2 regions of the Flavobacterium sp. AK-345 genome follow, and region 2 is predicted to be linked to the other one. Evidence: riboswitches for the same ligand, from Rfam matches in the RefSeq annotation. Region 2 holds a riboswitch; the other holds the start of a gene.
The links. Region 2 has a riboswitch for cobalamin ahead of AC4FQ3_RS13735 (TonB-dependent receptor plug domain-containing protein). Riboswitches for the same ligand answer to the same signal wherever they lie in the genome.

Region 1 (12,325 bases), on a different contig from region 2:
ACAATCTCGCTGTAAGCTGAAACTGAGCTAAATAATTTGTAGCCAATTGCGATTCGATACCGCGATTGTCTCTTCGAAAAGGAACCCACATAATGCCTGCATTATTAATAAGTAAATGCAAGGGCCTTTCTGACTGCAAAAATTTTTGTGTAAATGCATCTATAGAATCAGGATTCATCAGATCCATTTCTGCCAATTCTATATTGGGAACATTCTGTAAATTCTTTTTTGCTTTTTCAATATCTCTGGCAGGCACTATTACTGTTGCTCCGGCAAAGGCAAGAGTTTTGGCAGTTTCTAAACCAATACCCGTATTACCGCCGGTTACAATAGCAATTTTGCCCGTAAGATCAATTCCTTTAATTACATCATTTGTTGTTGATTGTGCATTAAATCCAGAACCAACCGGGTTTTGCATTGCTCCCTGATAATTATTACTTTCCATTTCTTATAATATTTAGTTGATTATTATAAGGCAAAGTTATCGGTAAGTTAAAGTAGTGAGTTTGTTCAAAATGTCATTTTACTTTGTTTAAAATGTCATTTTGTTTTTTAATTAAAAGATGTAGTTTGTTATCCTTTATTTGTACTGAAACAAGAAACTTTTGAAATAGCTACACCCATTCTCCATAAGTATCATAATCATCCGGTAAATACGTTAGATACTGAACCATTCTTGGGTTTTCTCCCTTGTTTGGCGTTGCACAATGTGGCAGAGCATTATTCCAGATTATAAAATCACCAGCCTCGCCAATTATGGGTTCAGCTTTTAAGGTTAAAGCTTTTTCTCTTGGATTTTCATTTGGCAGAAGATCATTTAGCCAATTATTTATAGTATTATGAAATCCTGGAACACAATGGAAAGCACCATCATTAACACCACAATCACTAAGATAGAGTAGTCCCTGCAATCCAAATTTTATGGGCTGTTTTAAGCTGGTATCCCAATGAAGCGGACTTCCTAAAAAACGAAACTCCTCAGTTTCGGGAGGATTAAAGCTTACTTTGTCTATCGTTTTGTATATTTTATTTGTCTTATAAAGCTGCTCGTAAGCTTTTTTTATTCTTGTAGAAAATCTGTTTTTATTTAATGTTTCATGATTCGAAAAATTAAGCATTAATCCTTTTTGATCCTCATGTCTTTTATACCAGCTTTGTTTATCATTGGGATCCATTTTTAAGAAATCCCAAATGGCTTGTTGTGTATCTTTACAATCTTCTTTTGAAATAGCATTTTTTAGAATAACATAACCGTTTTTATTCCAAAATTGAAGATCCTGTTCTGAAAGTACGTTATCTTCAAAATAGTTAACCTCAGTATTTTCAGATGCAAGCCTATTGGTAATCCAGGTTTTAAAAGTTTCAAAATCAGGATTTTCAAAATACAAAAACTGTAAAGCATCTTCTATACTAATACCCAATTGATATAAGGTTTTAATTTCATTATCCCAAGTTTGGGAAGCGTTTGCAGAAGTATGGCCGGAAGGATGTAAAGTACGTTCCCATAATTTTTCAAGAATAGTCCAGGGCATGGTTTTTTGGTGGTTTATGTTTGAGGTTGGTTATTTTACTTTTTAGTATTTCAAAAATACACTTTTTAAAGTGTTTGATTTAAGGTAAAAATACCTGTTTTGATTCTAAAATTTATAATGTTTTGATTTGTATTTAATTGTGTAACAAAAAGTTAAAATAGTGAAACAAAAAAAACTTACATCTAAGTAACTTTGAAAAAGCTTTATATAAACTTAAAAATTACATTATGAAAACTATATTCAAATTCAAACTATTAGTGTTTATACTTTTAATAGCACTAACTTTTTCGTGTAAAACAAATTCTGCTTCAGGAAGCTCTACGACAACAGATTCTGATGCTATAAAAGCCGGAGACAGCACATCACTAAATTCCGGAACAAGAGGCACAACCCGAAACAATGAAGGTAATGAAGATGGAGATCCGGCTCCGGGAGACAGAGAAACCCCTAAAAAATAGCATTTTTTGCTAATTGAAACAAAACATATTTAAGTTTTAGAAAAAACTCCATTTCGTATGGAGTTTTTTTTTGCTTTTTGAAAATCTCTTACTTCATTTTAATTTTTAAAAGTAATGGCTTTATATCTACATAGTTATAAGCTAATTTTTCTTTATTTTTGTTAAGGAACTTTATAAAAATTATGAAAGCATTAGTTATTGGTGCAACAGGCTCAACGGGAGAATTTCTGGTTGATGAACTTTTGGCAGATAAAAATTACGAATTGGTTACCATTTTTGTAAGAAGAGCAACAGGTAAAAAGCATCCAAAACTCGTAGAAGAAATTGTTGATTTCTCCAACATAGACAATTATAAAGATTTGATTGTAGGCGACGTTATTTTTTCTTGTTTAGGAACAACGCTCAAAGCAGCAGGCTCAAAGGAAAATCAAAAGAAAATAGATTTTAATATTCCTGCAACATTTGCAAAATTAGCCAGAGAAAATGGCGTTTCATCCTTTGTTTTGTTATCTGCTTACGGGGCTACTTCAAAGAGCAAAGTTTTTTATTCGAAGATAAAAGGAGAACTCGAAGACAGCATTGCAGAGCTCAATTTTGAACAGTATATTATTTTTAGGCCAGGATTGCTTTTAAGAGCAAATTCAGATCGTTTTGGTGAATATGCGATGGCAAAAATATTAAAAGCAGTTAACTCAATTGGCTTATTTAAAAAGTTCAAACCACTGCCAACTGATTTGCTGGCCAAGAAATTAGCAAAGGCTCCAACAGTGCTGCCTAAAGGCGCTTCAATTATCGAACTTGATAAAATATTCAGTTTTGCCAATATGTAGGACAAAATGTAAATTAATGCATTCATACTTATTTTTATAAAGATAGTTATATCTTTGCGCCAGATTTTGGTCTATTTTTCTTAGAAAAAAATAGTTAAAAGGGAATCAGGTGTAAATCCTGAACAGACCCGCTACTGTAAGTTCTGTATAAGTCTTTAAACGTTACCAATGCCATTGTCCCGATCTCGGGATGAGAAGGCTGTTTAAAGATGGAACAAGTCAGGAGACCTGCCATAATCAGATAGTTTAAGACTTTCGTGGAATAAAGTTGAACAACAATAAACGGACCTGCCATTATATGGCGGGATTCTTTCTTATTGCTTTTTTGATTATTACATCCCAAAGTTTATTTAATTAAATAAGTGATGTATAATACAAAAAAAATACTTTTATTCATTGTTCTGTTATCTCCTGTTATACTTCATTCTCAAGTATCTAATGATAGCTTACGCGTTTTAAAAGAAGTAATTTTAAAAGGAAAACCCTATCAGGAAGTAATTCCTGTACAAAGTCTTTCGGGAGTATTGCTTGAAAATCTCGCCAGCCATAATGTTGCCGATGCGCTTCGTTATTTTGCAGGAACTCAAATTAAAGATTATGGCGGTCTTGGCGGACTAAAAACCGTTGATGTACGCAACATGGGTACACATCATGTGGGTGTTTTTTACGATGGAATTCAATTAGGCAATGCCCAAAACGGAGTTACAGATCTTGGGAAATACTCTTTGGACGACATGGAATCCCTAACCATGTATAACGGGCAAAAAAGTGAAATATTTCAGTCGGCAAAAGACTTTGCGGCCGCTTCAACTATTTATTTAAGAACGAAACGACCTGTTTTTTTAGAGGCTAAAAAAACAAATGTATTAGTGCGTTTCAAAACAATGTCTATCAATTATTTTGATCCGTCTTTTAGATGGGAACAAAAGTTGAGTGACAAAGTTAGCCTGAGTGTAAGTTCTGAATACATAAAATCGAATGGGCAATATAAATTCAGGTACAAAAGAAATAATCTGGACGGAACTGTGGCTTATGACACCACTGCAACCCGACACAACAGCGATATAGAAGCACTAAGATTTGAATCCGGTCTTTACGGAAAAATAAAAAATGGTTCGTGGGATGCAAAAGTGTATTATTATGATTCTGACAGAGGTGCTCCCGGTGCCATTGTCGAAAATAAATTCTCAGACGGTTTTAGGCAATACGATAAGAATTTTTTCTCGCAAGGTACTTTTATAAAAGACTTTACCGATAAATATAAATTTCAGGCAAAGGCAAAATATGCCTACGATTATACCCATTACGTTGCCAGAGATACTACAAATGTGCTTGGCGAAACCGTAACCGAAGGAGCACAGTCAGACGATAGTTATTACCAACAGGAATATTACTTATCGGCAGTAAATATGTACAGCATTTTGCCAACCTGGGATATTTCACTTTCTACAGATTTTCAATACAACAGATTAAATGCAACCAGAAAAGGAATTAAAACCTTGTTTTCTTATCCCGAGCGTTATACAGCATTGTTTTCTCTCGCAAGTTCTTACAGAGTGGGCAGATTTAAAGCTTTAGGAAGCGTTGTTGGTACGCACGTACACGAAGAAGTACGCTACAATGCAAAAGCGCCCGATAAAACAGAGTTTACCCCGGCATTATTTCTGGGTTATACACCTTTTGCAGCTTACGATTTTAATCTGAGAGCATTTGCAAAGCGTATTTTCAGAATGCCCACTTTTAATGATTTATATTATACAATGGTTGGTTCAAGCACTTTAAGACCTGAGTATATGAATCAATATGATGTTGGGTTCACTTATAATTTGCCTGTTAAGGAAAGCTTTTTTGACAAATTTTCTATTCAGGTCGATGGATATTACACCAATACCAAAGACAAAATAATCGCCGCTCCAACAGGAAATTTGTTCCGATGGATGATGACCAACATGGGGCAGGTAAAAGGGCATGGAATTGAATCTGTTATTAATATGGGCATGCATATTAACAAATTGAACCTTGTTGCAAATTTAACTTATACCTATTCTGAAAGTCGCGATTATACCAAATTTGGAGGCTTGGAATTGTCTTCTTATGGCGATCAGATTCCTTACACACCCTGGCATAGCGGGTCCGGAATACTAAATGCCAATTATGAATCGTGGAATTTCAACTATAGTTTTATCTATGTAGGAAAGCGATACAATGGCAATGTAAACAACATCAGAATCAACGAAGTACAGCCTTGGTGCACACATGATCTATCGGTACAAAAAGCATTTGCAATTCATAATTACAAATTAAAAGGAACGGTAGAACTCAATAATGCACTCAATCAGCAATATGAAGTGATTTACAATTATCCGATGCCGGGTCGTACGCTAAAATTTATAATCAGTATTGAGCTATGAAAAAGATAACCGCAAAATTAGTACTTCCTTTATTTATAGCCCTTGCTTTTGTTTCGTGTAGAGAAGAAGAAACCATTTTTCCATCTTCGGATGTAAGTGTTGCTGCACCCAGAAGTGATGGCAATATAGAAGGTTTTTATCTTCTAAACGAGGGAAATATGGGAATGAACCGGGCGAGTATAGATGTTTTTAATTACAGAACAGGAAACTATACAACCGATATTTACTCAGAACGCAACCCGACAGTCGTAAAAGAATTAGGCGATGTTGGAAATGATATTCAAATTTATGGCAACAAGGTTTACGCGGTAATAAATGTTTCTAATAAAGTAGAAGTTATAGATAAATGGACGGCAAAACGCATCAAAAAAATTGATATTCCCAATTGCCGTTATGTAACTTTTTATAAAGATAAAGCATACGTGAGTTCTTATTCGGGTCCAGTTGCTATTGACCCTAATGCAGAAATTGGTTTTGTTGCCGAAATTGATACCACATCATTAGAAATTAAAAGAAAAGTTACAGTAGGATACCAGCCCGAACAAATGGTGGTGCATAACGGTAAACTTTATGTTGCTAATTCCGGAGGCTATAGAGTTCCTAACTACGACAGAACAGTTTCTGTAATCGATCTTGAAACTTTTACCGAAATAAAGAAAATAGACGTAGGTATTAATCTCTACGGTATGCAAATAGACAGCAGGGGAGATATTTATGTGAGTTCAAGAGGGGATTATTACAATACGCCGTCCAATCTTTTTGTGATAGACACCCAGACTGATGAGAAAAAAATGCAGTTGGATCTTCCGGTTTTAGGAATGTGCCTTGTTGACGATTTACTTTATTACTATAGCGTTCAGTGGAGTTATCTCACGAATAGCAACAAAATTACTTATGGGATATTAGACACCAAAACCAAGAAAATTATAAGCGATAAAATTATTACGGATGGTACAGATAAGCAAATCATGATTCCGTATGGACTTCAGGTAAATCCTGAAACCAAAGAAATCTACATCACCGATGCCCAAAATTATGTAGTAACCGGATATATCTACTGTTTTACGCCCGAAGGAAAATTAAAATGGAAAACAACAGCAGGAAATATCCCCGCACATATCGCTTTTATAACCAAAAAATAAAACCAGAAACATGTATTACAAATCTTTAAAACATTTAAAGTTATTACTGCTTTTTTTCTTTGCAACAGTAATCTTAACCAATTGTTCTGACAGCGATAACACCCAGCCAGATAAAGAACAAGTTGAAAACAATGAATATAATGCATCGCGTTTTGCGATAGTGTCTTTAAGTTCAAAAGTAAATGTTGGCGGAGATGCCACTTACAGTTGGACGGCAGTAAATGCTTCTTCAGAAAATTACTCTTTGACTAATAATAGCTCAAAAGAAGCATTATTTGCAGCAACAGAAGTTGGGACTTATGAATTTATAGTTACCATCAATGACAAAGGAAATACAAAAACAGATACAGTTAAGGTTTTTGTAAGTGCAGAAGCTAAAGAATTAAAAAGTTACATCGCAAAAGTATTCGAATTTAAACCGGCTCCGGGACAATTTGTCAATGATCTTCCGGTGGCAAATGATGGTGACACTGCCGAGAGAATATTAAGCAGAGCCAATTCGTATCTCGCAAAGAAAAATGGAGATCTTGTTTCGCTTGGCGCATTTGGCGGTTATATTGTTTTTGGGTTTGATCACACAATTGTAAACCTTAAAGGAAAGCGTGATTTTAGAGTTTTAGGGAATGCTTTTTGGGCAGAAACCAATCCTAATCCGAATGCAGAATTGCGTGGCGGAAGCAGCGAAGCCGGAGTTATAATGGTTTCATATGACAAAAACAAAAACGGACTCCCGGATGATGAATGGTTTGAAATTGAAGGGGGAGGACATAAAATGGATAAAACCATTTCAAATTATGAAATTACGTATCACAGACCGGATCCTAATAAAATACCTGTGCCAGGAGGTGGAACCGGAACAGTACTTTTTACCGATATAGAATACATTTATTGGACAGATAATCAGGGTAAGAATGGTTATTTGGCACAAAACAATGCTTACAATCATTCATTGGATTATTGGCCGAAATGGCTTAAAGATCAGGAAACAATCACTTTTAAAGGAACGCGATTACCCGATAATGCTGTAGATGAAAGCGGAACCGGAAGTTATTTTGTGCAATATGCCTTTTTATACGGGTACGCAGATAATGCACCCAATGCCGATGATGATTCCGGAATAGACATTAACTGGGCCATCGACAAAAACGGAAAGAAAGCAGAGCTTCCGGGGATAGATTTTGTAAAAGTTTACAACGGTCTTAACCAACAAGCGGGATGGCTGGGAGAAACTTCAACAGAAATAATGGGCGCAACAGATCTTCATCTTTTAGGAGAAAATATCCCTACGCGATAAATCAAACAGTATCAAAACCAAAATTATTATATCAGAAATTATGAAAAAAAATGTTACCCATCTTCTATTGTTTGCCCTCGCATTCTCGTTTATCGGATGCAGCAGTGATAACGATAAACCGGATGAAAATGCCAATGTAATTGAAATTACGCTTCAGGAAAAATATGAAATTCCAACTTTCACAGTTTTGGATATTGCAGCTTCTGATGCCGGAGATACGGCAAAATACGAGTGGATCATGACAAAAAATCCTGTTAACCTGGTAACAGATTCTATTGTTGGAAATACAAAAGATTTAAGATTTACAGCGATTTATGCCGGTGCTTATGAATTTACTCTGAATGTTACAGCTGCAGAAAAAAAAGGAAGCAAAACGACAACTGTAAACGTTACAAACGAAACTTCAAATTATAATCCTTACATCACAAGCATTTTTGATTTTGATCCTGCGCCGGGCATGTTCGCCAACGATTTGTATAAAGATGGCAATTCTAAAGAAGACGTCATGAAAACGGCTTTGGGCAGAATCAACGAAACCAGTGTAGGTTACCCATTAGATTTGGGAGGCTTTGGAGGTTCAATAATTGTTGGTTTTGACCATACCGTTGTTAATGTGGCAGGAGCAGAAGATTTTAGACTATATGGAGGAGATGTATCAAATCCAACATCATCTAAAGCAAATCCGCCGGCACCGGGATTGATTTATGTCGCCTATGATAAAAATAAAAACGGAAAACCCGATGCAGACGAATGGTATGAAATTATTGGAAGCCAGCACTCGAAAGCCAATACAATTAAGAATTTTAAAGTTACTTACCATAAAAAAGCTGCCGGAGAACCTTTGGTAACATCGAGTGCCCTTTTCTTAGATTATGAACATGTTTTTTGCGAAAACAATCAGAACGAAACCTATTATTTGGCAAGACCCAGAGCAAAAAAGGAATTTTATCCGTTATGGGCAACACAAACTACAGTTACTTATGAGGGCCTGAAACTAGATGTAGATTTTGAAACCGCACGTGCAGGTCAGACTACTTTGTGGAATTCTACTCCTCCGGAATGGGGATACGTAAATGCCATAAACCCGAATATTGATATTGACTGGGCAGTAGATAAAGACGGAAATAAAGCCAATCTTCCGGGAATCAATTTTATTAAAGTAATTAACTGTGTGAGTGAACCAATGGGACTTTGCCAGCAGCAATCTTCAATGGCGACTGTATTTGCAGGAGCAGGAGACCTTCATATATTAAAAAAATACAATCTAAAAAATAAATAAGTAAGACCATGAAAAAGTATTTAAAGTATAGTTTATTTCTAATCGCTTTTGTTTGTTTTTACGCGTGCAGCAACGACGATCCAAAGCCGGAAGAGGTTATAGAAGAGCCTGTTAAAGACCCAACAATTGCTATAAAATTAGCTTCAGATTTTGCAATAGAACAATATAATGTTACAGAAATAACTCCGGAAGTAGTAATCGAAAATGGTGACGGAAAAACTGCCAAATACCAATGGTCAGTAAAAGTTTCTGATAAAGATGGTGTTGCAAAAGATTCTGTCATCGGCGACAGCAAAACTTTATTATTTATTACGCCAATAGCAGCTGATTATGTGTTAGATCTTACGGTAACAGTAGACAAAATTGTAAAACAGGCTTCTACTAAAGTTACGGTTTCAGAAACCGGGAAAACCTATACAGCAAAAGCATTAACGCTTGTAGATTTTTTACCAGCACCAAGCTTTAGTGTAGCGAGTTACACTACAAAAGAAGAAGCTTTTCAGCAAACTCAGGCAACGATAAAAGAAGGTGGTTCTGTTTATTTGGGAACATTTGGAGGATATATTATTACAGCGTTTGACCACACAGTTGTTAACGCTTATGATAAACGTGATTTTACTGTTCAGATGGCAACAGGAACTACTTCAATTAAATATTCTCCCGTAAGTATAGCCGTAGCTTATGATGCAAATAAAAACGGGATGGCAGATGAAAACGAATGGTATGAAATAGCAGGAAGCGAATATTATAAAGCTACAACAGTTAAAAATTACCAACTAACTTATCATAAACCTGATGCCACGGCGAGTCCGGTAACCGGAACAGCAACATGGCAGTATGATACAGCCTATCTTCCGTGGACAGACAACCAAAACGGATCTGGTACAATTACGAAAACCAATAATCGCAGACGAGTTAATTATTATCCGGCATGGGCAGCAGATACTTATACTTTAAAAGGAACAAAAGTAGCTATACCGGTAAAAGATGTAAGCGACGGTGCCGGTACAGCTTACAATGTTGGAACTTTTGAATGGGGTTACGGTGGTATTAAAGATCCATCAATAGACATTAGCTGGGCAGTAGATAAAGATGGAAAAAAAGTGCATTTACCGGGAGTTGATTTTGTCAAAGTTTATGTGCCAACATTTACAGCATTGGGAGCTGCAGATTTATTAACGAGCGTTTTTCAGGAAGTATCGGATTTAAATTTTCCAAAGAAGTAATTATTAATACTGTTGAATTTGAGGTAATTAAGAATGAATATTAATCCATAAATTTTATAAATCATGAAAAAAGTAGTTTATTTTTTGACATTCGGTTTGATGTTGGGATTTTCGTCCTGTAGTAGCGACGATGATGTTTTAGGCAGTGAAAGTAATTCGGCAGTAAAAACGTCATCAAAAACAGCAAAAATAGCTGTTACAGATCCTTCGATAGGAACCACGACAACTCTTAATCTTACCAGCGCTTTATTAAGCAGCGGTATTACAACTACAGGAGGAAAGTACTGGCAAAACACTTATGTTTCTAACACCAACCTGAGTGTAGATATTTTTACATTTTCGCACACAGCGACTTCTTCAGGTTATAATTATTGGGATGGTTTTATTGTATCAAATGTAAATGATATTACAAATTATGGCTCTGGTTCAGGTTCGGGCGGATCAGACGGCTGGGTGCCTCATCAATGGGGAACTATGGCCGGAAGCGGTTTCGGAACTTCTTCTACAACTACGCCAGGTACACCGGGAACTTCGGGAGATCCTTATATTGTGGCTTATTGGTCGAGTTATTTAGATCCTCAAAACCCTGAAGGAAGCACCTTTAGCGAAAGCGGTTTTTCTAACTGGATTAAAATTGGAAATACAGGAATATATACTGTTGAAGGTTTAAAAATCAATATGCATCCATGGCCCTATTACGGCTGTTTGTATGGCGATGGATTTGCTCAGGCATTTGCTTCCGGAGATCATTTTGAATTATTGATTTATGGTGTTGATGAAAATGGAGTAATTACAAATCCGGTAACTCAGAGTCTGGCAGATTATACAGGATCATCTTTGGTTATGCCTACTGGCTGGATTACTGTTGCAGCCAGCAAACTCCAGGCTTTGGGAGACGTTCAATACCTTGTTTTTCAAATGGCTTCAACAGATTCAGATCCACTTTACGGAATGAATACGGCGGCTTATTTCTGTTTAGACAAGCTTTCTGTAAAGCGTGTAGATTAATTTAAGCAGTTTTTAGATTAAAAAGAACCCCTTTTACCAATTTGGTAAAAGGGGTTTTTCAGTTATAACAGAATAAAGAAGTGATTTAAGTTTGATATCCAATTGATTTAATAAGCTGAATACCAGTAAATATGTGTTAAAGTTAGGTTTTTGAAAGAATTTTGGCTTATCGAATCGTCTTTTTGACTATACATTTGCCGTATTATTGCGATAAATTGTTTTTAAATTATAAAAAGAGACGGGAGATGATAGTTTTAGGAGACAAAGAATATTACAAAGGAATTGGTCAAATTAATTTTGAAGGAAAGGATTCAGATAATCCTTTGGCATTTAGATATTATAATCCTGAGCAAATTGTGGCAGGCAAAACAATGCGGGAGCATTTTAAATTTGCAGTTGCGTATTGGCATAGCTTTGGAGGAAACGGCGCAGATCTTTTTGGGCAGGCCACTCACAATTTTTCGTGGAATGAATTCAGAGAACCCATTCAGGCGGCAAAGAACAGGGCAGATGCAGCATTTGAATTTATAAGTAAAATGGGTTTTGATTATTTCTGTTTTCACGATTATGATTTGGTACAGGAAGGACAAAATTTTACACAATCAGAGTTGCGATTACTGACAATGACTGATTATTTAAAAGAAAAGAAAGCTGCTTCCGGAATCAAAGTTTTATGGGGAACAGCCAATTGCTCTTCTAATCCGCGATACATGAACGGAGCAGCAACAAATCCTGATTTTAAGGTTGTTGCAAGAGCAGCCGCTCAGGTAAAATTAGCTCTTGATGCTACAATTGCTTTAGATGGTGAAAATTATGTTTTTTGGGGAGCACGTGAAGGATATCTAAGTTTGCTTAATACCGATATGAAACGGGAACTGGATCATATGGGAGAATTTTTATCCAAAGCAAGAGATTATGCCAGACAACAAGGGTTTAAAGGAAATTTTTTAATTGAGCCAAAACCAATGGAACCTTCCAAACATCAGTATGATTTTGACTGTGCAACTGTAATTGGTTTTTTACGAGAATATGGTCTGGATAAAGATTTCAAAATAAATGTCGAAGTCAACCATGCAACATTGGCGCAGCATACTTTTCAGCATGAGTTGCAGGTAGCAGCAATGTCTGGCATGTTAGGCAGTATC
Region 2 (12,325 bases):
GGTGTGTTCCATAGTCTGTCAACAATATAGTAATTTATTGAATTTGACAGATTATTAGTTTGGGCAAGATTTTCGGATTCTTGTTTATTATCTATTTGTTGATAATTTGTGTTATTAATAAAGTCATAACCCTCATTCACAAAATAAATGTTATGTGAATTATAAAATTGGTTCAGGTTGTTTATTATGCTTGACAATTGATTTACCTGAATTCCGCCATTTCCGGAATTGTCCCTTACAATATGAAAATAAACATTAATGCAATAAGAAGCACTTTGTGCGGCAGCTAATTCTGAAACAGTAAATGTTTTTTTTGCAGCAGAGGAAGCGACTGTAGAAGTTCCACAGACATGCTGGCTATAGATGTAGGAATTGATACTGAAAAGAAGCAGGAAGAGTAATTTTTTTTTCATAATTTAAAAGTTAAGTTAATACGAATATTTTAGGATTAGAAATTGTATTAAAAATAACAAATAAATTCATACATTTAGTTAAATTGATAATATTATATAAGTTAATATTTATTTTTTTTAACTAATTAGATGTGATTTTGATTATAAAAAATCCTTTAAGCCTTATGATGCTTATGTTTTTTGCTGATCTGGATTTCAATTTAATCTAAAACAAAAAAGCTCCAATATTGGAGCTTTTTTTGTTTTTAAAGTAAGTAAAGGATGTATTATTTAACCAATTGCTGCAAAGGCTTTAATTGTTCCATATCTATATTTGATTCCTTCAAAACAGACATTAACGTCATAATATTGTTGGGATTCATGTTTTTTCCTAACACGCGGACTACTGCAAAACCATTTTCTTTTCTATTGGCAAAAACCACAAATTCTTCTATGTTTTCATCAGTACCAACATAACTTATCGAAGCACCGTCTTTACCTGATCCAAAAGACATTAATTTTTGATATTTTGGATTTGTCAAAATAGCTTTAACTTTTGTTCTTTCGGTTTCAAATTGCGCCTGATTTTTATCATTTGCCTTGAATGCCAGAATATTCATCTTGTCAAAAGATTTTAAGGCTTCTGTTTGTTCGGCTGATAATTTTGCTTTTTCTAAGTTTAAAATACTGGGCGAAACATCAAGGGCAATAAAATCTTTGTTCTCTGTGTTTTCTACAAAATACTTTTGTAATGAAGGTTCAGAATTGCAACTTATTAAAGTTGCAATTGCTAAAATGGCCGAGGTAAAAACGTTTAGTTTCATGATTATTTTTTGTTTTTAGACGCTTTTTTCAAGTCAGAACCTCCAGGAAGCTGCATTTTATCTGTAAGTACAGAGATTTCGTTGATGTCAAAATTACCAGTTAAAGATAATAAGACCGTTTCTTCGTTTTTGGCGCCGTCAATAAACATTAGTAATTCTTTAACCTGAGTGTCGCTGGCACCTGATTTTACTAATATTTTTACATTTCTTCCGCTGTCATTTACTCGCATTAACTCTTCTAAACCTGCAGTTTTTATATATTTATCTGCAGAAGCTTTCATGTCGGCTTCAATTTTAGGGTTTTTGGTTGTAAATACTTTTAAATAGTCTAGTTTTTTGATCAGGCTAATATATTGTTGCATTTCTTTGTCTGAAGCATCAACTTTTACCTTACTCATTAAATCAAACATTTTTTTGTTTACAATTACCGAGGTTACATCGTCCTGACCATCATATTTATCAAATGCACTTTGTGCATAAAAAGTAGTGGTAACGAATGCGAAAACTAGTGTTATAATTAAATTTCTCATTTTGATTGATTTTTTTATTGTTTAAAAATTTTGTTTTTTGATTGTTCGTATTCTTTAATGTATTGTACACTTTCGATACCTACATTAACATTATTTGATAATAAGGCCAAAGCTTTTTGCGTTGCTTTCAGCGCTTCTTCCGGATCATCATAGGTTCCTAATTCTGATTGCGCTACAACCGAGGCTGTATTTTTTTCGCTTACATAAAAATAGGTTCCAATTGACAGTAAAACAACAACAGAAGCTGCAATTGATAACCACGCCACATTTCGTTTTTTAGTTTTTAGTGGAATATTTTGCGTTGATTTTTGTTGTTTTACCTGAGAGAAATAACCAAACATTGGTTTGTATTGCTCCAAATGCTGCGCAACATTCGGTGAAGAAAAATATTCTTTTAATTCTTTTTCTTCGGCAATAGTAGTTTCTCCCTGAAAGTATTTTTCTAATATATCTTCTATTTTATTTAATTCCATAACGGTGTGTATTAAGCATTGATTCTCTAATTTTTTTTCTCGCTCTCGAAAGTGCTACTCGTATAGCCGTTTCATTCATGTCGACAATTTTCGCAATTTCATCAAATTCATATTGTTCAACATCGCGTAACTGAATTAATATTTGCTGCTGTTCCGGCAACTGACTCATTATTTTTTCTACCCATTCTAAACTGTCAATGTCTTCTAATTGTTTATCTAATTGAGGTTCTCTGTCGGTAAAATTATTATGTACAATTTTAAGGTTCCCGGCTCTTTTAGATTTTAATTGATCGAGACAATAATTTTTGGTCATTGTCATTGCTACGGCTTCAATATTATTATAGGCATCGAGATTGTCTTTTTTGTTCCATAATTTCACCATTACTTCCTGAGTTGCATCTTCAGCTTCCTCGGTGCTGGTAAGTAATCTTTTTGCCAGACGAAAAACTTTGTCTTTAAAAGGATTAATTAATTCTATAAACACAATTTGGTTCATCTGTGGTTACTTTTTTTGGTTTTTGGTTAGAAAGGACTAAATATTTAATCTTTTACAGTAAATTTTTAGTCAGTCTTTATTTTTATAAACAAACCTTTTATAGAGTGTTTATATAGTCAAGACGAGGCACAATTATTTTTGTTACAACCAAATTGTTATTTTTTTCAATAAAAAAGCAACAAACTTATAAATGTTAAAACTAAAGATAGTATTTTTACGTTAATAGAATATCGAAACATATTTTTATGAAAACAATATTAAGAAGTGTCCTGCTAATTTTTTTATTAGCTTTTTCTTTGCAATCCTGTGAAGATGAGGACGATGTTGCCGCACCCGCTGATTTGCAGGTAAACGATTTTGTCTGGAGAGGATTAAATCAAGTTTATCTGTGGCAGGCTGATGTACCTAATTTAGCTGATGATCGTTTTGCAAATAAAGATGCCTTTAATTCATTTTTAGCGGGCTATTCAAAACCAGAGGAATTGTTTGAGGATTTATTAAATAAGCCGGTAAGCAAATATCCAATTAATGCCATTGACCGTTTTAGCTGGATTGTTGATGATTATACTGTTTTAGAACAGGAACTTAACGGTATCAGTAAAAACAATGGAGTTGATTTCAGGCTTACCAGAGTTTCGGAAGGATCTAATGATTTAGTAGGTTATGTGCGTTATATTATTGCTAATTCTGATGCTTCAACAAAAGATGTTAAAAGAGGTTATTTTTTTACTGCTGTAAACGGAACAAAACTTACGGCTTCAAACTACGAAGCCCTATTGCTAAATAGTGACAGCTATACTTTAAATTTTGCTGACTATAATGGATCTACATTTGTTTTAAACGGAAAATCAGTTAGTCTGACAAAAACAACTTTAGAAGAAAACCCAATTTTAATTAATAAGGTAATAAATTCAAACGAACACAAAATTGGCTATTTAATGTACAATGGCTTTTATGCTGACTATGACGCCAGATTAAATGAAGCTTTTGGAGAATTAAAAGCACAAGGTGTTACTGACTTAGTTTTAGATTTAAGATATAATGGTGGAGGATCTGTTCGTACCGCAACACGTTTGGCAAGTTTAATTACAGGTCAGTTTGATGGTAAGATTTTCTCAAAAAGGCAATACAATATTAAATTAATGGCCAGCATGAGTACGGATGAGTTAGAAACCTTAAACGACAGATTTGTAAATAATATTGATGGAACTGCATTAAACAGTTTAAACCTTTCTAAAGTTTATATTTTAACGACTGATAATACGGCATCTGCAAGTGAATTGGTTATCAATGGATTAAAACCTTATATTAATGTGGTTCAGATTGGTGAAACAACAATTGGTAAAAATGTTGGTTCTTTTACAGTTTATGACTCAGAAACTTTAACCAAAACTAAAGTAAATCCAAATCATAAATATGCCATGCAGCCACTGGTTTTAAAAATTGCCAATTCAGAAGATTTTGGAGATTATACAAGCGGTTTAACACCTACTTATTTACAACAGGAATTCGTAACCAGTTACGGTGTTTTAGGAGAAACAAACGAACCTTTCCTGGCTACAGCGATATCTAAAATTACCGGTGTAACAGCAAAAAGAATTCAGGACGATAAAGAATTAGTTTTACCTTATTTTAGTGATTCCAAAAAAATAAACGGAGTAAGAAATGAAATGTATTTGGAAACTGCTCCTAAAGAATTTCTAAAGGAATTAAGATAAGAGATTAAAATACGATGATATAAAAAAGGCTTTCAGAAATGAAAGCCTTTTTTTTCCAAAAAAAATAAAAAAAATAAAGTAAATTGATTGCTCTGAAAATATTCTTCCAGCTATTTTATTAGTTATTGAAATAAAAACCGTTTGGTAATATCCCAACGCCAAGTTCACTAGTAATTGTTCCTGTTAAAGAATAGATATAAGCATTTCCAGGATCTTGATAATTTCCTGCATCAGCGATGTAGATATTATCGTTTTTTACAGCAAAACCATATAGCGTACTAACTTTTGCAGCTTTAAATATTTCAGCAGTTGGTAATGTGGTAGAAGTTGTCGAAGTTGTATAAACATTACTGTCTACAGTATAATATATTTTACTGTTATTAATATCCATAAAACCAGGATGTGTTACATCTGGGAAAGTAAGAGTTGATGCAATAGTATTGTTGCTCAGGTTAACTTTTACAATTTTACCAGTAGTTTCCGGTGCTGCATAAGAAGGTCTTCCATCACATAAAACATATAAGGTTCCATTATCTTTTACCAATGCACTAGGAACATCTCCAACTTCAAAGTTTGTTACAACTGCATTAGTAGCAGAGTTAATTACTGTCAATGAATTTCCTTGGCCATAGCCACCTTTGTGTGCTACATACAGTTTTCCGTCATTTTCAATAATTTTTTCAGGACCTTCAACTACAGAAATTAATGAAGAACTTATAGTATTTGTAGCAAGATCAAGTACTGCTACATAATCATCTGTAGTAACTAGCGGATCTCCCCAGTTTGTGATATATCCTTTTCCGTTTGCAAAAGCAATAAATCTCGGATTGTTTAGGTTTGTAGTTATTGTGGTAATGCTTTTAAAAGTATATCTGTTAACAACTTCAATTTTGTTTGATGCGTTTACAACTATATAAGCCAAATCACCATTAAAAACAATACATATAGGAGTATCTCCGGTTACTTTTCCCGGGTTTGCTAATGAAAATACATCGTTTTCGATTTGTAAATCATCAGATAAATATGAAATAGCACCGTTTGGAGTTCCAAAATTACCTTCGTTAACAATAAATAATCCGCCATCATAATCACCGCGTGCCTCTTGAGTATTGTCATCATCATTGCTACATGACACAAAAAATGCTGAGCTTACTAGGACAGCTAAAAATAGTTTATTGAATCTTTTCATGGTATTTAAAAATTAAGGTTTATGTATATAGAATAATTTCTTCCGGGCATTTGTCTGCTTGTAACAGGTTGGTAATTTTCGTTCCAAACATTTAGTACCTGAAATCCAAGTTTATAACTCTTCTTTTTGCCAAAATCATAGTCAATTCCAACATTCCCAATGTTATAATCTTTAACCTTAGTTGCAGGATTATTAAAAGGTGTTGTATAGGCATCTCCGTTATATAAATACTGAAAATAAGAAGAGAATTTTTTCCAATTGTAAGAGACAGATCCTGTCAGTTTATGGTAAGGAACATATATCAATTGCTTGTAAATTAATTCACCTGCAATCAATTGTTCGCTTTCTGAAACTGTATAGGCGTACGTTCCATTAATTGTAAAATTATTGTTTGCTATTTTTGGTTTCCATTCTAAAATTACTTCAGCACCATAAGCCCTTACTTTATCAGTGTTTTCCGGAGACCACACATCTCCGCCGCCTTGTGAGGGAACCCAACGCAATAAATTTTTAATAGAATTGTAATAAGCCGTTACTGATACTGAAAAATCTTTGGTAAAAAATTCATTGCCAATTTCAGCCTGATAAGAAGTTTCGGGTTTTAAATCAGGATTACCGCTTCCTTCCCAAAACAAATCATTATAAGTAGGCATTCTGAAGTTTTTTGAAGCATTTATTTTTACACGGTAAAAGTCAGTAAACTGATAACGTGTTCCAAACGAAAAAAGAAATGGATTTCCGTAATTGTCTGTTACTTCCTGACGAATACTCGCATTATAATCCCATTTGTCACTTAGTGAATGACTTAATAATATACTCGCAGAGCCTATTTCTCTTTTTACATTGTCAATACTCGATCCATATCCTTTATTGCGATTATAATCTACAATCGAGTTTAGTTTAATTTTATCATTTACATCAAACGCCAAATCATATTTTATAAGAGAAGTTTCAACTTTTCCGTAAGTGAATAATTCTGAAGTAATACTAGGATAGTATTTATAGGATTCTCCAATATGAGCAATTTTCAATTTTGATGTAAAACGATTAAAAAGACTTTCCCATTCTAATAAATTTCGGGTATTAAAATCATCATATTTGGTTTTGGAACCATTAGGAGAAGTCAAAGAAAAATGACGTTCAGAATCGTAAAACTGGCTATAAGCCTTTAATGTGTTTTTAGAATCAATTTTATAACCAAAAGTGGTATTCATACTAGTATTATAGTATTCACCATTTGTGTTTCTCTGATTTGTATTGCCCGGATATTTAAAATCATTATCAGAACTGTTTCTGGAAATACTTATCTGAAGACTATATTTATCTGATGCAACGATAGTACGATAATTGGCGCTCAAAGTATTATAACTTCCTAAGCTAAAAAATACCTGATTTGAGAATTCCTTTTTAAATCGTAAATCATTATTTAGGTGAATACTTCCACCAATGGCACTGCTTCCGTATAGAACACTTCCGCCTCCGGCTTTTACAGTTATAGAATTGAAATCTCTTGTTCCGATAGTATTAAAATCTGCCTGACCTAAAAACTGAGAATTTATATTTATACCGTTCCAGATAACAGCAGTTTGCGCTCCTGTTGTTCCTCTAAAAGAGGGAGCCGAAGTCATTCCCAAACCGTTTTCTTTAAAATAAATAACCGTATTATAGTTTAAAAGTGAAGTTAAAGAAGGCTGATTTTTATTGATAACAGAATCATTTAAAACCTGAACCGATTGTGAGCTGGAGTATTTTTTTAGATTGACATCAGAAACAATAACTTCCTTAAGTTTTGTAATAGAGTCATTTTGCGCCGAAATAAATTGGCACAACAATAGAAAACAAAATGCAAAACGTTTTTTTAAAGTCATAATTTCTACACTCTTTTTCCCGAGAGCTCGATATTTGTTATAAAGGCAGGTCTCCTGGCTTGCGTCTTATTGTTTACCTTCCCACCCGCCGGGGCGAGCAGTGGTTTGTAGATAACAATAAGCATTCATTTAGAACTTAGCTTACAGTTGCGGGAACAGCTCAAGATTTATACTTGATTCCCTTTTAATGTGTTTAATTAAACACAACCTTAATTTGGCGCAAAGATAAAGGTAAAATCATCGAATTTTCAAATTTGTTTCATTTTTTATATCAAATTCTAAACAAAACGACCTTTAAAGTACTATTTTTATTACTTGTCCAAAATCAACTTTATTAGTAAAAGCATCTTTTAGGGGTAAAAAAGTATGATGGCATAAAATGCTTCTAATTACGCCGGCATGAGAAATAATAATTATTGGCTGTTTTATTTCTTCTGAAATTTGATCTGATAAAAAGGCTACAACTCTTTTATGTAATTCAACAAAAGATTCTCCGTTTAAAGCCGGAATATTAACAAAATCCTCCATCCACGGATTCAGTTGTTCGGGCAGAATATCATTCCAGTTTTTCATTTCCCAATCGCCAAAATTCATTTCCATCAATCGTTTGTCTTCCTGATAAGAAACAGTTTTTATTCTTTTTTGAATGTGTTTTGCTAAAATGGAGCATCTTTTTAACGGACTTGAAAATATAATGGCTTCAGCCGGTAATTGCGAAATGATGTTTTCGAAAACCAAATCAAAAGGCTCAGCAATAGCAACATCCGATTGTCCGTAACAAACTCCTTTTTTACAAATAGTTTCGGTATGGCGAACTAGATAAATTTCCATAGAAAAAGAATACTTAAATAGTAAATAACTTCACAAACCTGTTGCGTTGCACCAAGACAATCTCCCGTATATCCATCAATCCATTTTTGGAAATAGCGAGCCAAGAAATAACGAGTGAGGAAAACTGGAATTATCGCAAACAAAATTTTATACTGAAAAAAAGCAAGTGCCAACAAAGGAATTAATCCGAAGAAGAAAGCACCAAAAACTTCTTTCCAACTATGCTTATTTGCGATTGGCTTACTTTTGCTCGAAGCATCATCGCGCGAATATTCATGTGTAAAAATGATCGAAATTGCAGCTAAACGACTTAAAGAATGAGCCGAAATAAACAAAAGAAAAATAAGAAGATGAGAATTATCAGTGGTAAAAAGCAAAATACCTTCTGAAAGTAATTTGAATTTTAATAAAAAAAGCAAAACCAAACCAATTGCCCCATAAGCGCCAATAGCACTGTCTTTCATAATGATGAGGATTTTTTCTTTTGTCCATCCTCCGCCAAAACCATCACAAACATCTGCAAAACCATCTTCGTGAAAAGCTCCCGTCGTTAAAATAGAAGTGATAATTGCAAAAATAACGGCAGTTTCTGTGGATAGAAAAAAAGAAAAAAGATAGAAAGTTAAAAATGAAATGCTTCCAACAATCCATCCTATAAAAGGAAAGTAACGAGTAGCTTTATTTAAATATTCAGGATTATGATCGATGTTTTTGGGACAGGGAATTCGGGTGTAAAACATTAAACAGGTAAAGAAGATATGTAGTTCTTTTTTCATTGATATTTAGGTATATTATTTGGCTAAAGCCATTTCTCATTGCAAACTTTATAACCCCAGATAAATCTGGGGGCTATTCAAAAAGATCATTAATGGACTTGTGTTAGAATAGATTTGGTTCAGATTTATTTGTATTTTACTTATTTCAAATTTTAATTCTCCAATAATCCCAGACAAATCTGGAGGCAATTCAATAGTAGATTGTCAATAAAGATTGGCAGAATGTTATTAAATTTAATTATAGGTTTCAATATTGAATAGCCCCCAGATTTATCTGGGGGATTAAATTTTATAATGGGAAATGGCTTTAGCCAAATTCTATTTATTCAATATTTTTTGAAATCCAAATTTCATTATAAATTCATCGTATTCTTCCTGAAAAGTTTTTTTCTGATGATGAATTTCTTGATTTTTAATATAATCTCTCACTTTATCAACAACCGATTCTGAAACCGAAACAGCAAAATATTCATCCTGCCATTCAAATCTTTCTTTTGTTAATTGATTTTTATTAATCCAAAAAGAAGATTCACCTTTAATTAATTGTATTATTTTTTTAATATTTTGTTCGACTCCCAATGAAATTAAACAATGACAATGATCTGAAAAACCATTTATAAAATCAATGTAAATTCCTTTTTCTTTTGCATTTTCTTTAATGTGATTCCAAACTTTCTCTCGTAATTCAATAGAATTCAAATATGGGAATCTATTTTTTGTACTCCACACAAAATGGATGTAAACTTTTATAAATGGCATGTATAATATTTTTTTTATTTCCTACTAACCCCCGCACTTTCAAAACTAGCCATTTCATTCAAAAAAGCTTCGGCCGATTTTAAAATAGGAAAAGCAATCGCACAGCCTGTTCCTTCACCTAGGCGCAAATCTAGATTTAAAATAGGTTTTGCATGTAAATAATCAAGTAATTTTTGATGTGCTTTTTCGGCAGAACAATGGCAGAAAACAGCATTTTTATGAATATCAGAATTTATTTTCGAAGCGATTAAAAAAGCCACGCTGCAAATAAAACCATCAACCAGAATTATCATTTTATTTTCAAAAGCGGTTAACATTCCACTTGCCATTTGTATGATTTCGAAACCGCCAAAATAAGCCAATTGCTGCATTAATTCGGCTTGACCGGAATAATTATCAATTGCTTTTTGAAGTATATTTTGTTTTTGAAGTAATTTTTCAGCTTCAACTCCAGTTCCTTTTCCCACACATTCTTCAATAGAAAAACCAGTTAAAAGACTCATTAAAATTGAAGCTGTTGAGGTATTGCCAATACCCATTTCGCCAAAACCAATGCAATTTGAATTTGTTTTTGCAATATCATCAACAATAGATTTTCCTTTTTCAAAACACAATTGTAATTCCGTTTCACTCATTGCCGGTGCGTGCAGAAACGATTGTGTTCCTTTTGCAATTTTAGCATTGATTAAATTAGCATTTGTTGGAAAATCGTAGTTTACGCCAGCGTCTACAATAGATAACTGAATATTATTTTGATTGCAAAAAACATTGATTGCTGCACCGCCTTCGAGAAAATTACCAACCATTTGGCGGGTCACATCTTGCGGATAAGCGCTTACACCATGATTTGCGATTCCGTGATCTGCGGCAAAAACCACAATGTTTGGGTTTGTAATTTTAGGATTTAAGGTTTCAAAAACCGTTGCCATCTGAAAAGCCAAAGTTTCTAAAGTTCCTAAAGAACCAACTGGTTTGGTTTTAGAATCTATTTTTTCCTGTAGAAGTTTAGCAAAGTCATTTTTGGTATCAGATTTTTTTGTTTTTAATTGAAAATCTAAAACACGACTTTCAACCACATTTTTGATTTCTTTGCAATCCGGAGCTTCCGATTTCTGCTTCCAGTGCAACTGCTGCAGCATCGGCTGGTTATTGTAATTCGTTGCCGGTTTTCCAATGCAGAAATAGCCCAAAGGTTCAATGTTTTCAGGTAAATCAAGGATTTTTTTAAACTGATAATAGTTCAGGATCGAAACCCAGCCCATTCCGTAACCTTGTTCTGTAAGCGAAAGCCAAATATTTTGTGCAGCACAAACCGAACTAAATTTTACTGCCTCATTGCTGCCAACAGTTCCAATGGTAAACTGATTTAAAACAGATCTGTCATACGCAATAATAAGTCCGATTGGAGCTTCTTCAATCGCTTCGAGTTTTAACGATCTGTAATGTTCTTTTTGTTCCGGATTATCGGTGAGTTCTTCGGCTTTTTTATTATAATCTAAAAATAGTTCTTTAATAGCACTTTTTACTTCTGCCGATTTAATGATGAAATATCTCGTAGCATCCGTCAATCCAACCGAAGGCGCCCAATGTCCAGCCTGCAAAGCTTTTTCGATTACTTCGTCAGGAACTTCATCAGTTGTAAAATGTCGGGTATCGCGACGGGATTTTAATATATCATCTAAATGGCTCATAATTTATAAAATTACAATTTTTAAATTCCAAATATGTGGGAAATTCTAATAAAAAAAATCCAAATTCCAAAAAAGGAAATATTAATACAATTTGAAAATTTAGTACATAAGTAAAGATAAACTATAGCTTTGGAATTTGGAATTTTAAAAATTTGGAATTTATTTTTAGAAATTATAACCCCTTAATCCTGACCGGAATTCCGGAAACCATCAAAATAACTTCATCTGCTTTTGATGCCAAAAACTGATTCATCCAGCCTTGCAGTTCTGTAAATTTTCTGCCAATGTGAGTTTCTGCATGAACGCCCATTCCAATTTCATTGGTTACAATAATAAATATTGTATTTTCCTGACTGGCAATCGAAAGGAATTCTTTTTTGGCTTCTTCGAGACTTAAATTTACATCATAATTAGTGTCGACAAAAAAGTTCGTCAGCCAAAGCGTAACGCAATCAATCAGCGCCACTTTTCCTGAAAAATCAATTTCACTAATATGTTTTTCTTTTTCGATATTGGTCCAGCGTTCGTCGCGTTCTTGTTGATGGCGATCAATTCTACTTTGAAAATCAACATCCCATTTTCTGGCTGTTGCTACATAAATTGGAGATTCGGAAAGCTGCAAAGCCAGATTTTGCGCGTAAGTGCTTTTTCCTGATCGTTCGCCGCCGGTAATTAAGTAGATCATTTTTTAAATTATGAGTTGTAAGTTTTGAGTTATGAATTATTGTGGCGTTACCCAAGGGTCGGGCTATACGCTTTATCTTTTATTTTTTTAAAG

Region 1: linked by a shared signal. The riboswitch ahead of AC4FQ3_RS01825 (TonB-dependent receptor) and the one ahead of AC4FQ3_RS13735 (TonB-dependent receptor plug domain-containing protein) in region 2 are both predicted to bind cobalamin.

What each region holds. Positions count from the first base shown of each region.
Region 1 covers NZ_JBZEER010000001.1:390,796-403,120, forward strand. The annotation lists gene AC4FQ3_RS01805 (SDR family NAD(P)-dependent oxidoreductase) at 1-445, opposite strand, end outside; gene AC4FQ3_RS01810 (phytanoyl-CoA dioxygenase family protein) at 615-1,532, opposite strand; gene AC4FQ3_RS01815 (hypothetical protein) at 1,760-1,990, shown strand; gene AC4FQ3_RS01820 (NAD(P)H-binding protein) at 2,173-2,820, shown strand; cobalamin riboswitch at 2,871-3,070, shown strand; gene AC4FQ3_RS01825 (TonB-dependent receptor) at 3,186-5,231, shown strand; gene AC4FQ3_RS01830 (DUF5074 domain-containing protein) at 5,228-6,373, shown strand; gene AC4FQ3_RS01835 (PKD domain-containing protein) at 6,384-7,667, shown strand; gene AC4FQ3_RS01840 (PKD domain-containing protein) at 7,708-8,946, shown strand; gene AC4FQ3_RS01845 (hypothetical protein) at 8,955-10,172, shown strand; gene AC4FQ3_RS01850 (DUF4465 domain-containing protein) at 10,236-11,180, shown strand; gene xylA (xylose isomerase) at 11,426-12,325, shown strand, end outside.
Region 2 covers NZ_JBZEER010000007.1:12,505-24,829, reverse strand. The annotation lists gene AC4FQ3_RS13770 (zinc-dependent metalloprotease) at 1-413, opposite strand, end outside; gene AC4FQ3_RS13765 (GFO_1091 family lipoprotein) at 680-1,216, opposite strand; gene AC4FQ3_RS13760 (GFO_1090 family protein) at 1,219-1,746, opposite strand; gene AC4FQ3_RS13755 (PG0215 family putative anti-sigma factor) at 1,761-2,219, opposite strand; gene AC4FQ3_RS13750 (GFO_1088 family ECF-type sigma factor) at 2,206-2,715, opposite strand; gene AC4FQ3_RS13745 (GFO_1087 family putative carboxy terminal peptidase) at 2,961-4,433, shown strand; gene AC4FQ3_RS13740 (YncE family protein) at 4,552-5,622, opposite strand; gene AC4FQ3_RS13735 (TonB-dependent receptor plug domain-containing protein) at 5,628-7,490, opposite strand; cobalamin riboswitch at 7,518-7,717, opposite strand; gene cobC (alpha-ribazole phosphatase family protein) at 7,785-8,321, opposite strand; gene AC4FQ3_RS13725 (adenosylcobinamide-GDP ribazoletransferase) at 8,306-9,097, opposite strand; gene tnpA (IS200/IS605 family transposase) at 9,416-9,856, opposite strand; gene cobT (nicotinate-nucleotide--dimethylbenzimidazole phosphoribosyltransferase) at 9,871-11,547, opposite strand; gene cobU (bifunctional adenosylcobinamide kinase/adenosylcobinamide-phosphate guanylyltransferase) at 11,720-12,232, opposite strand.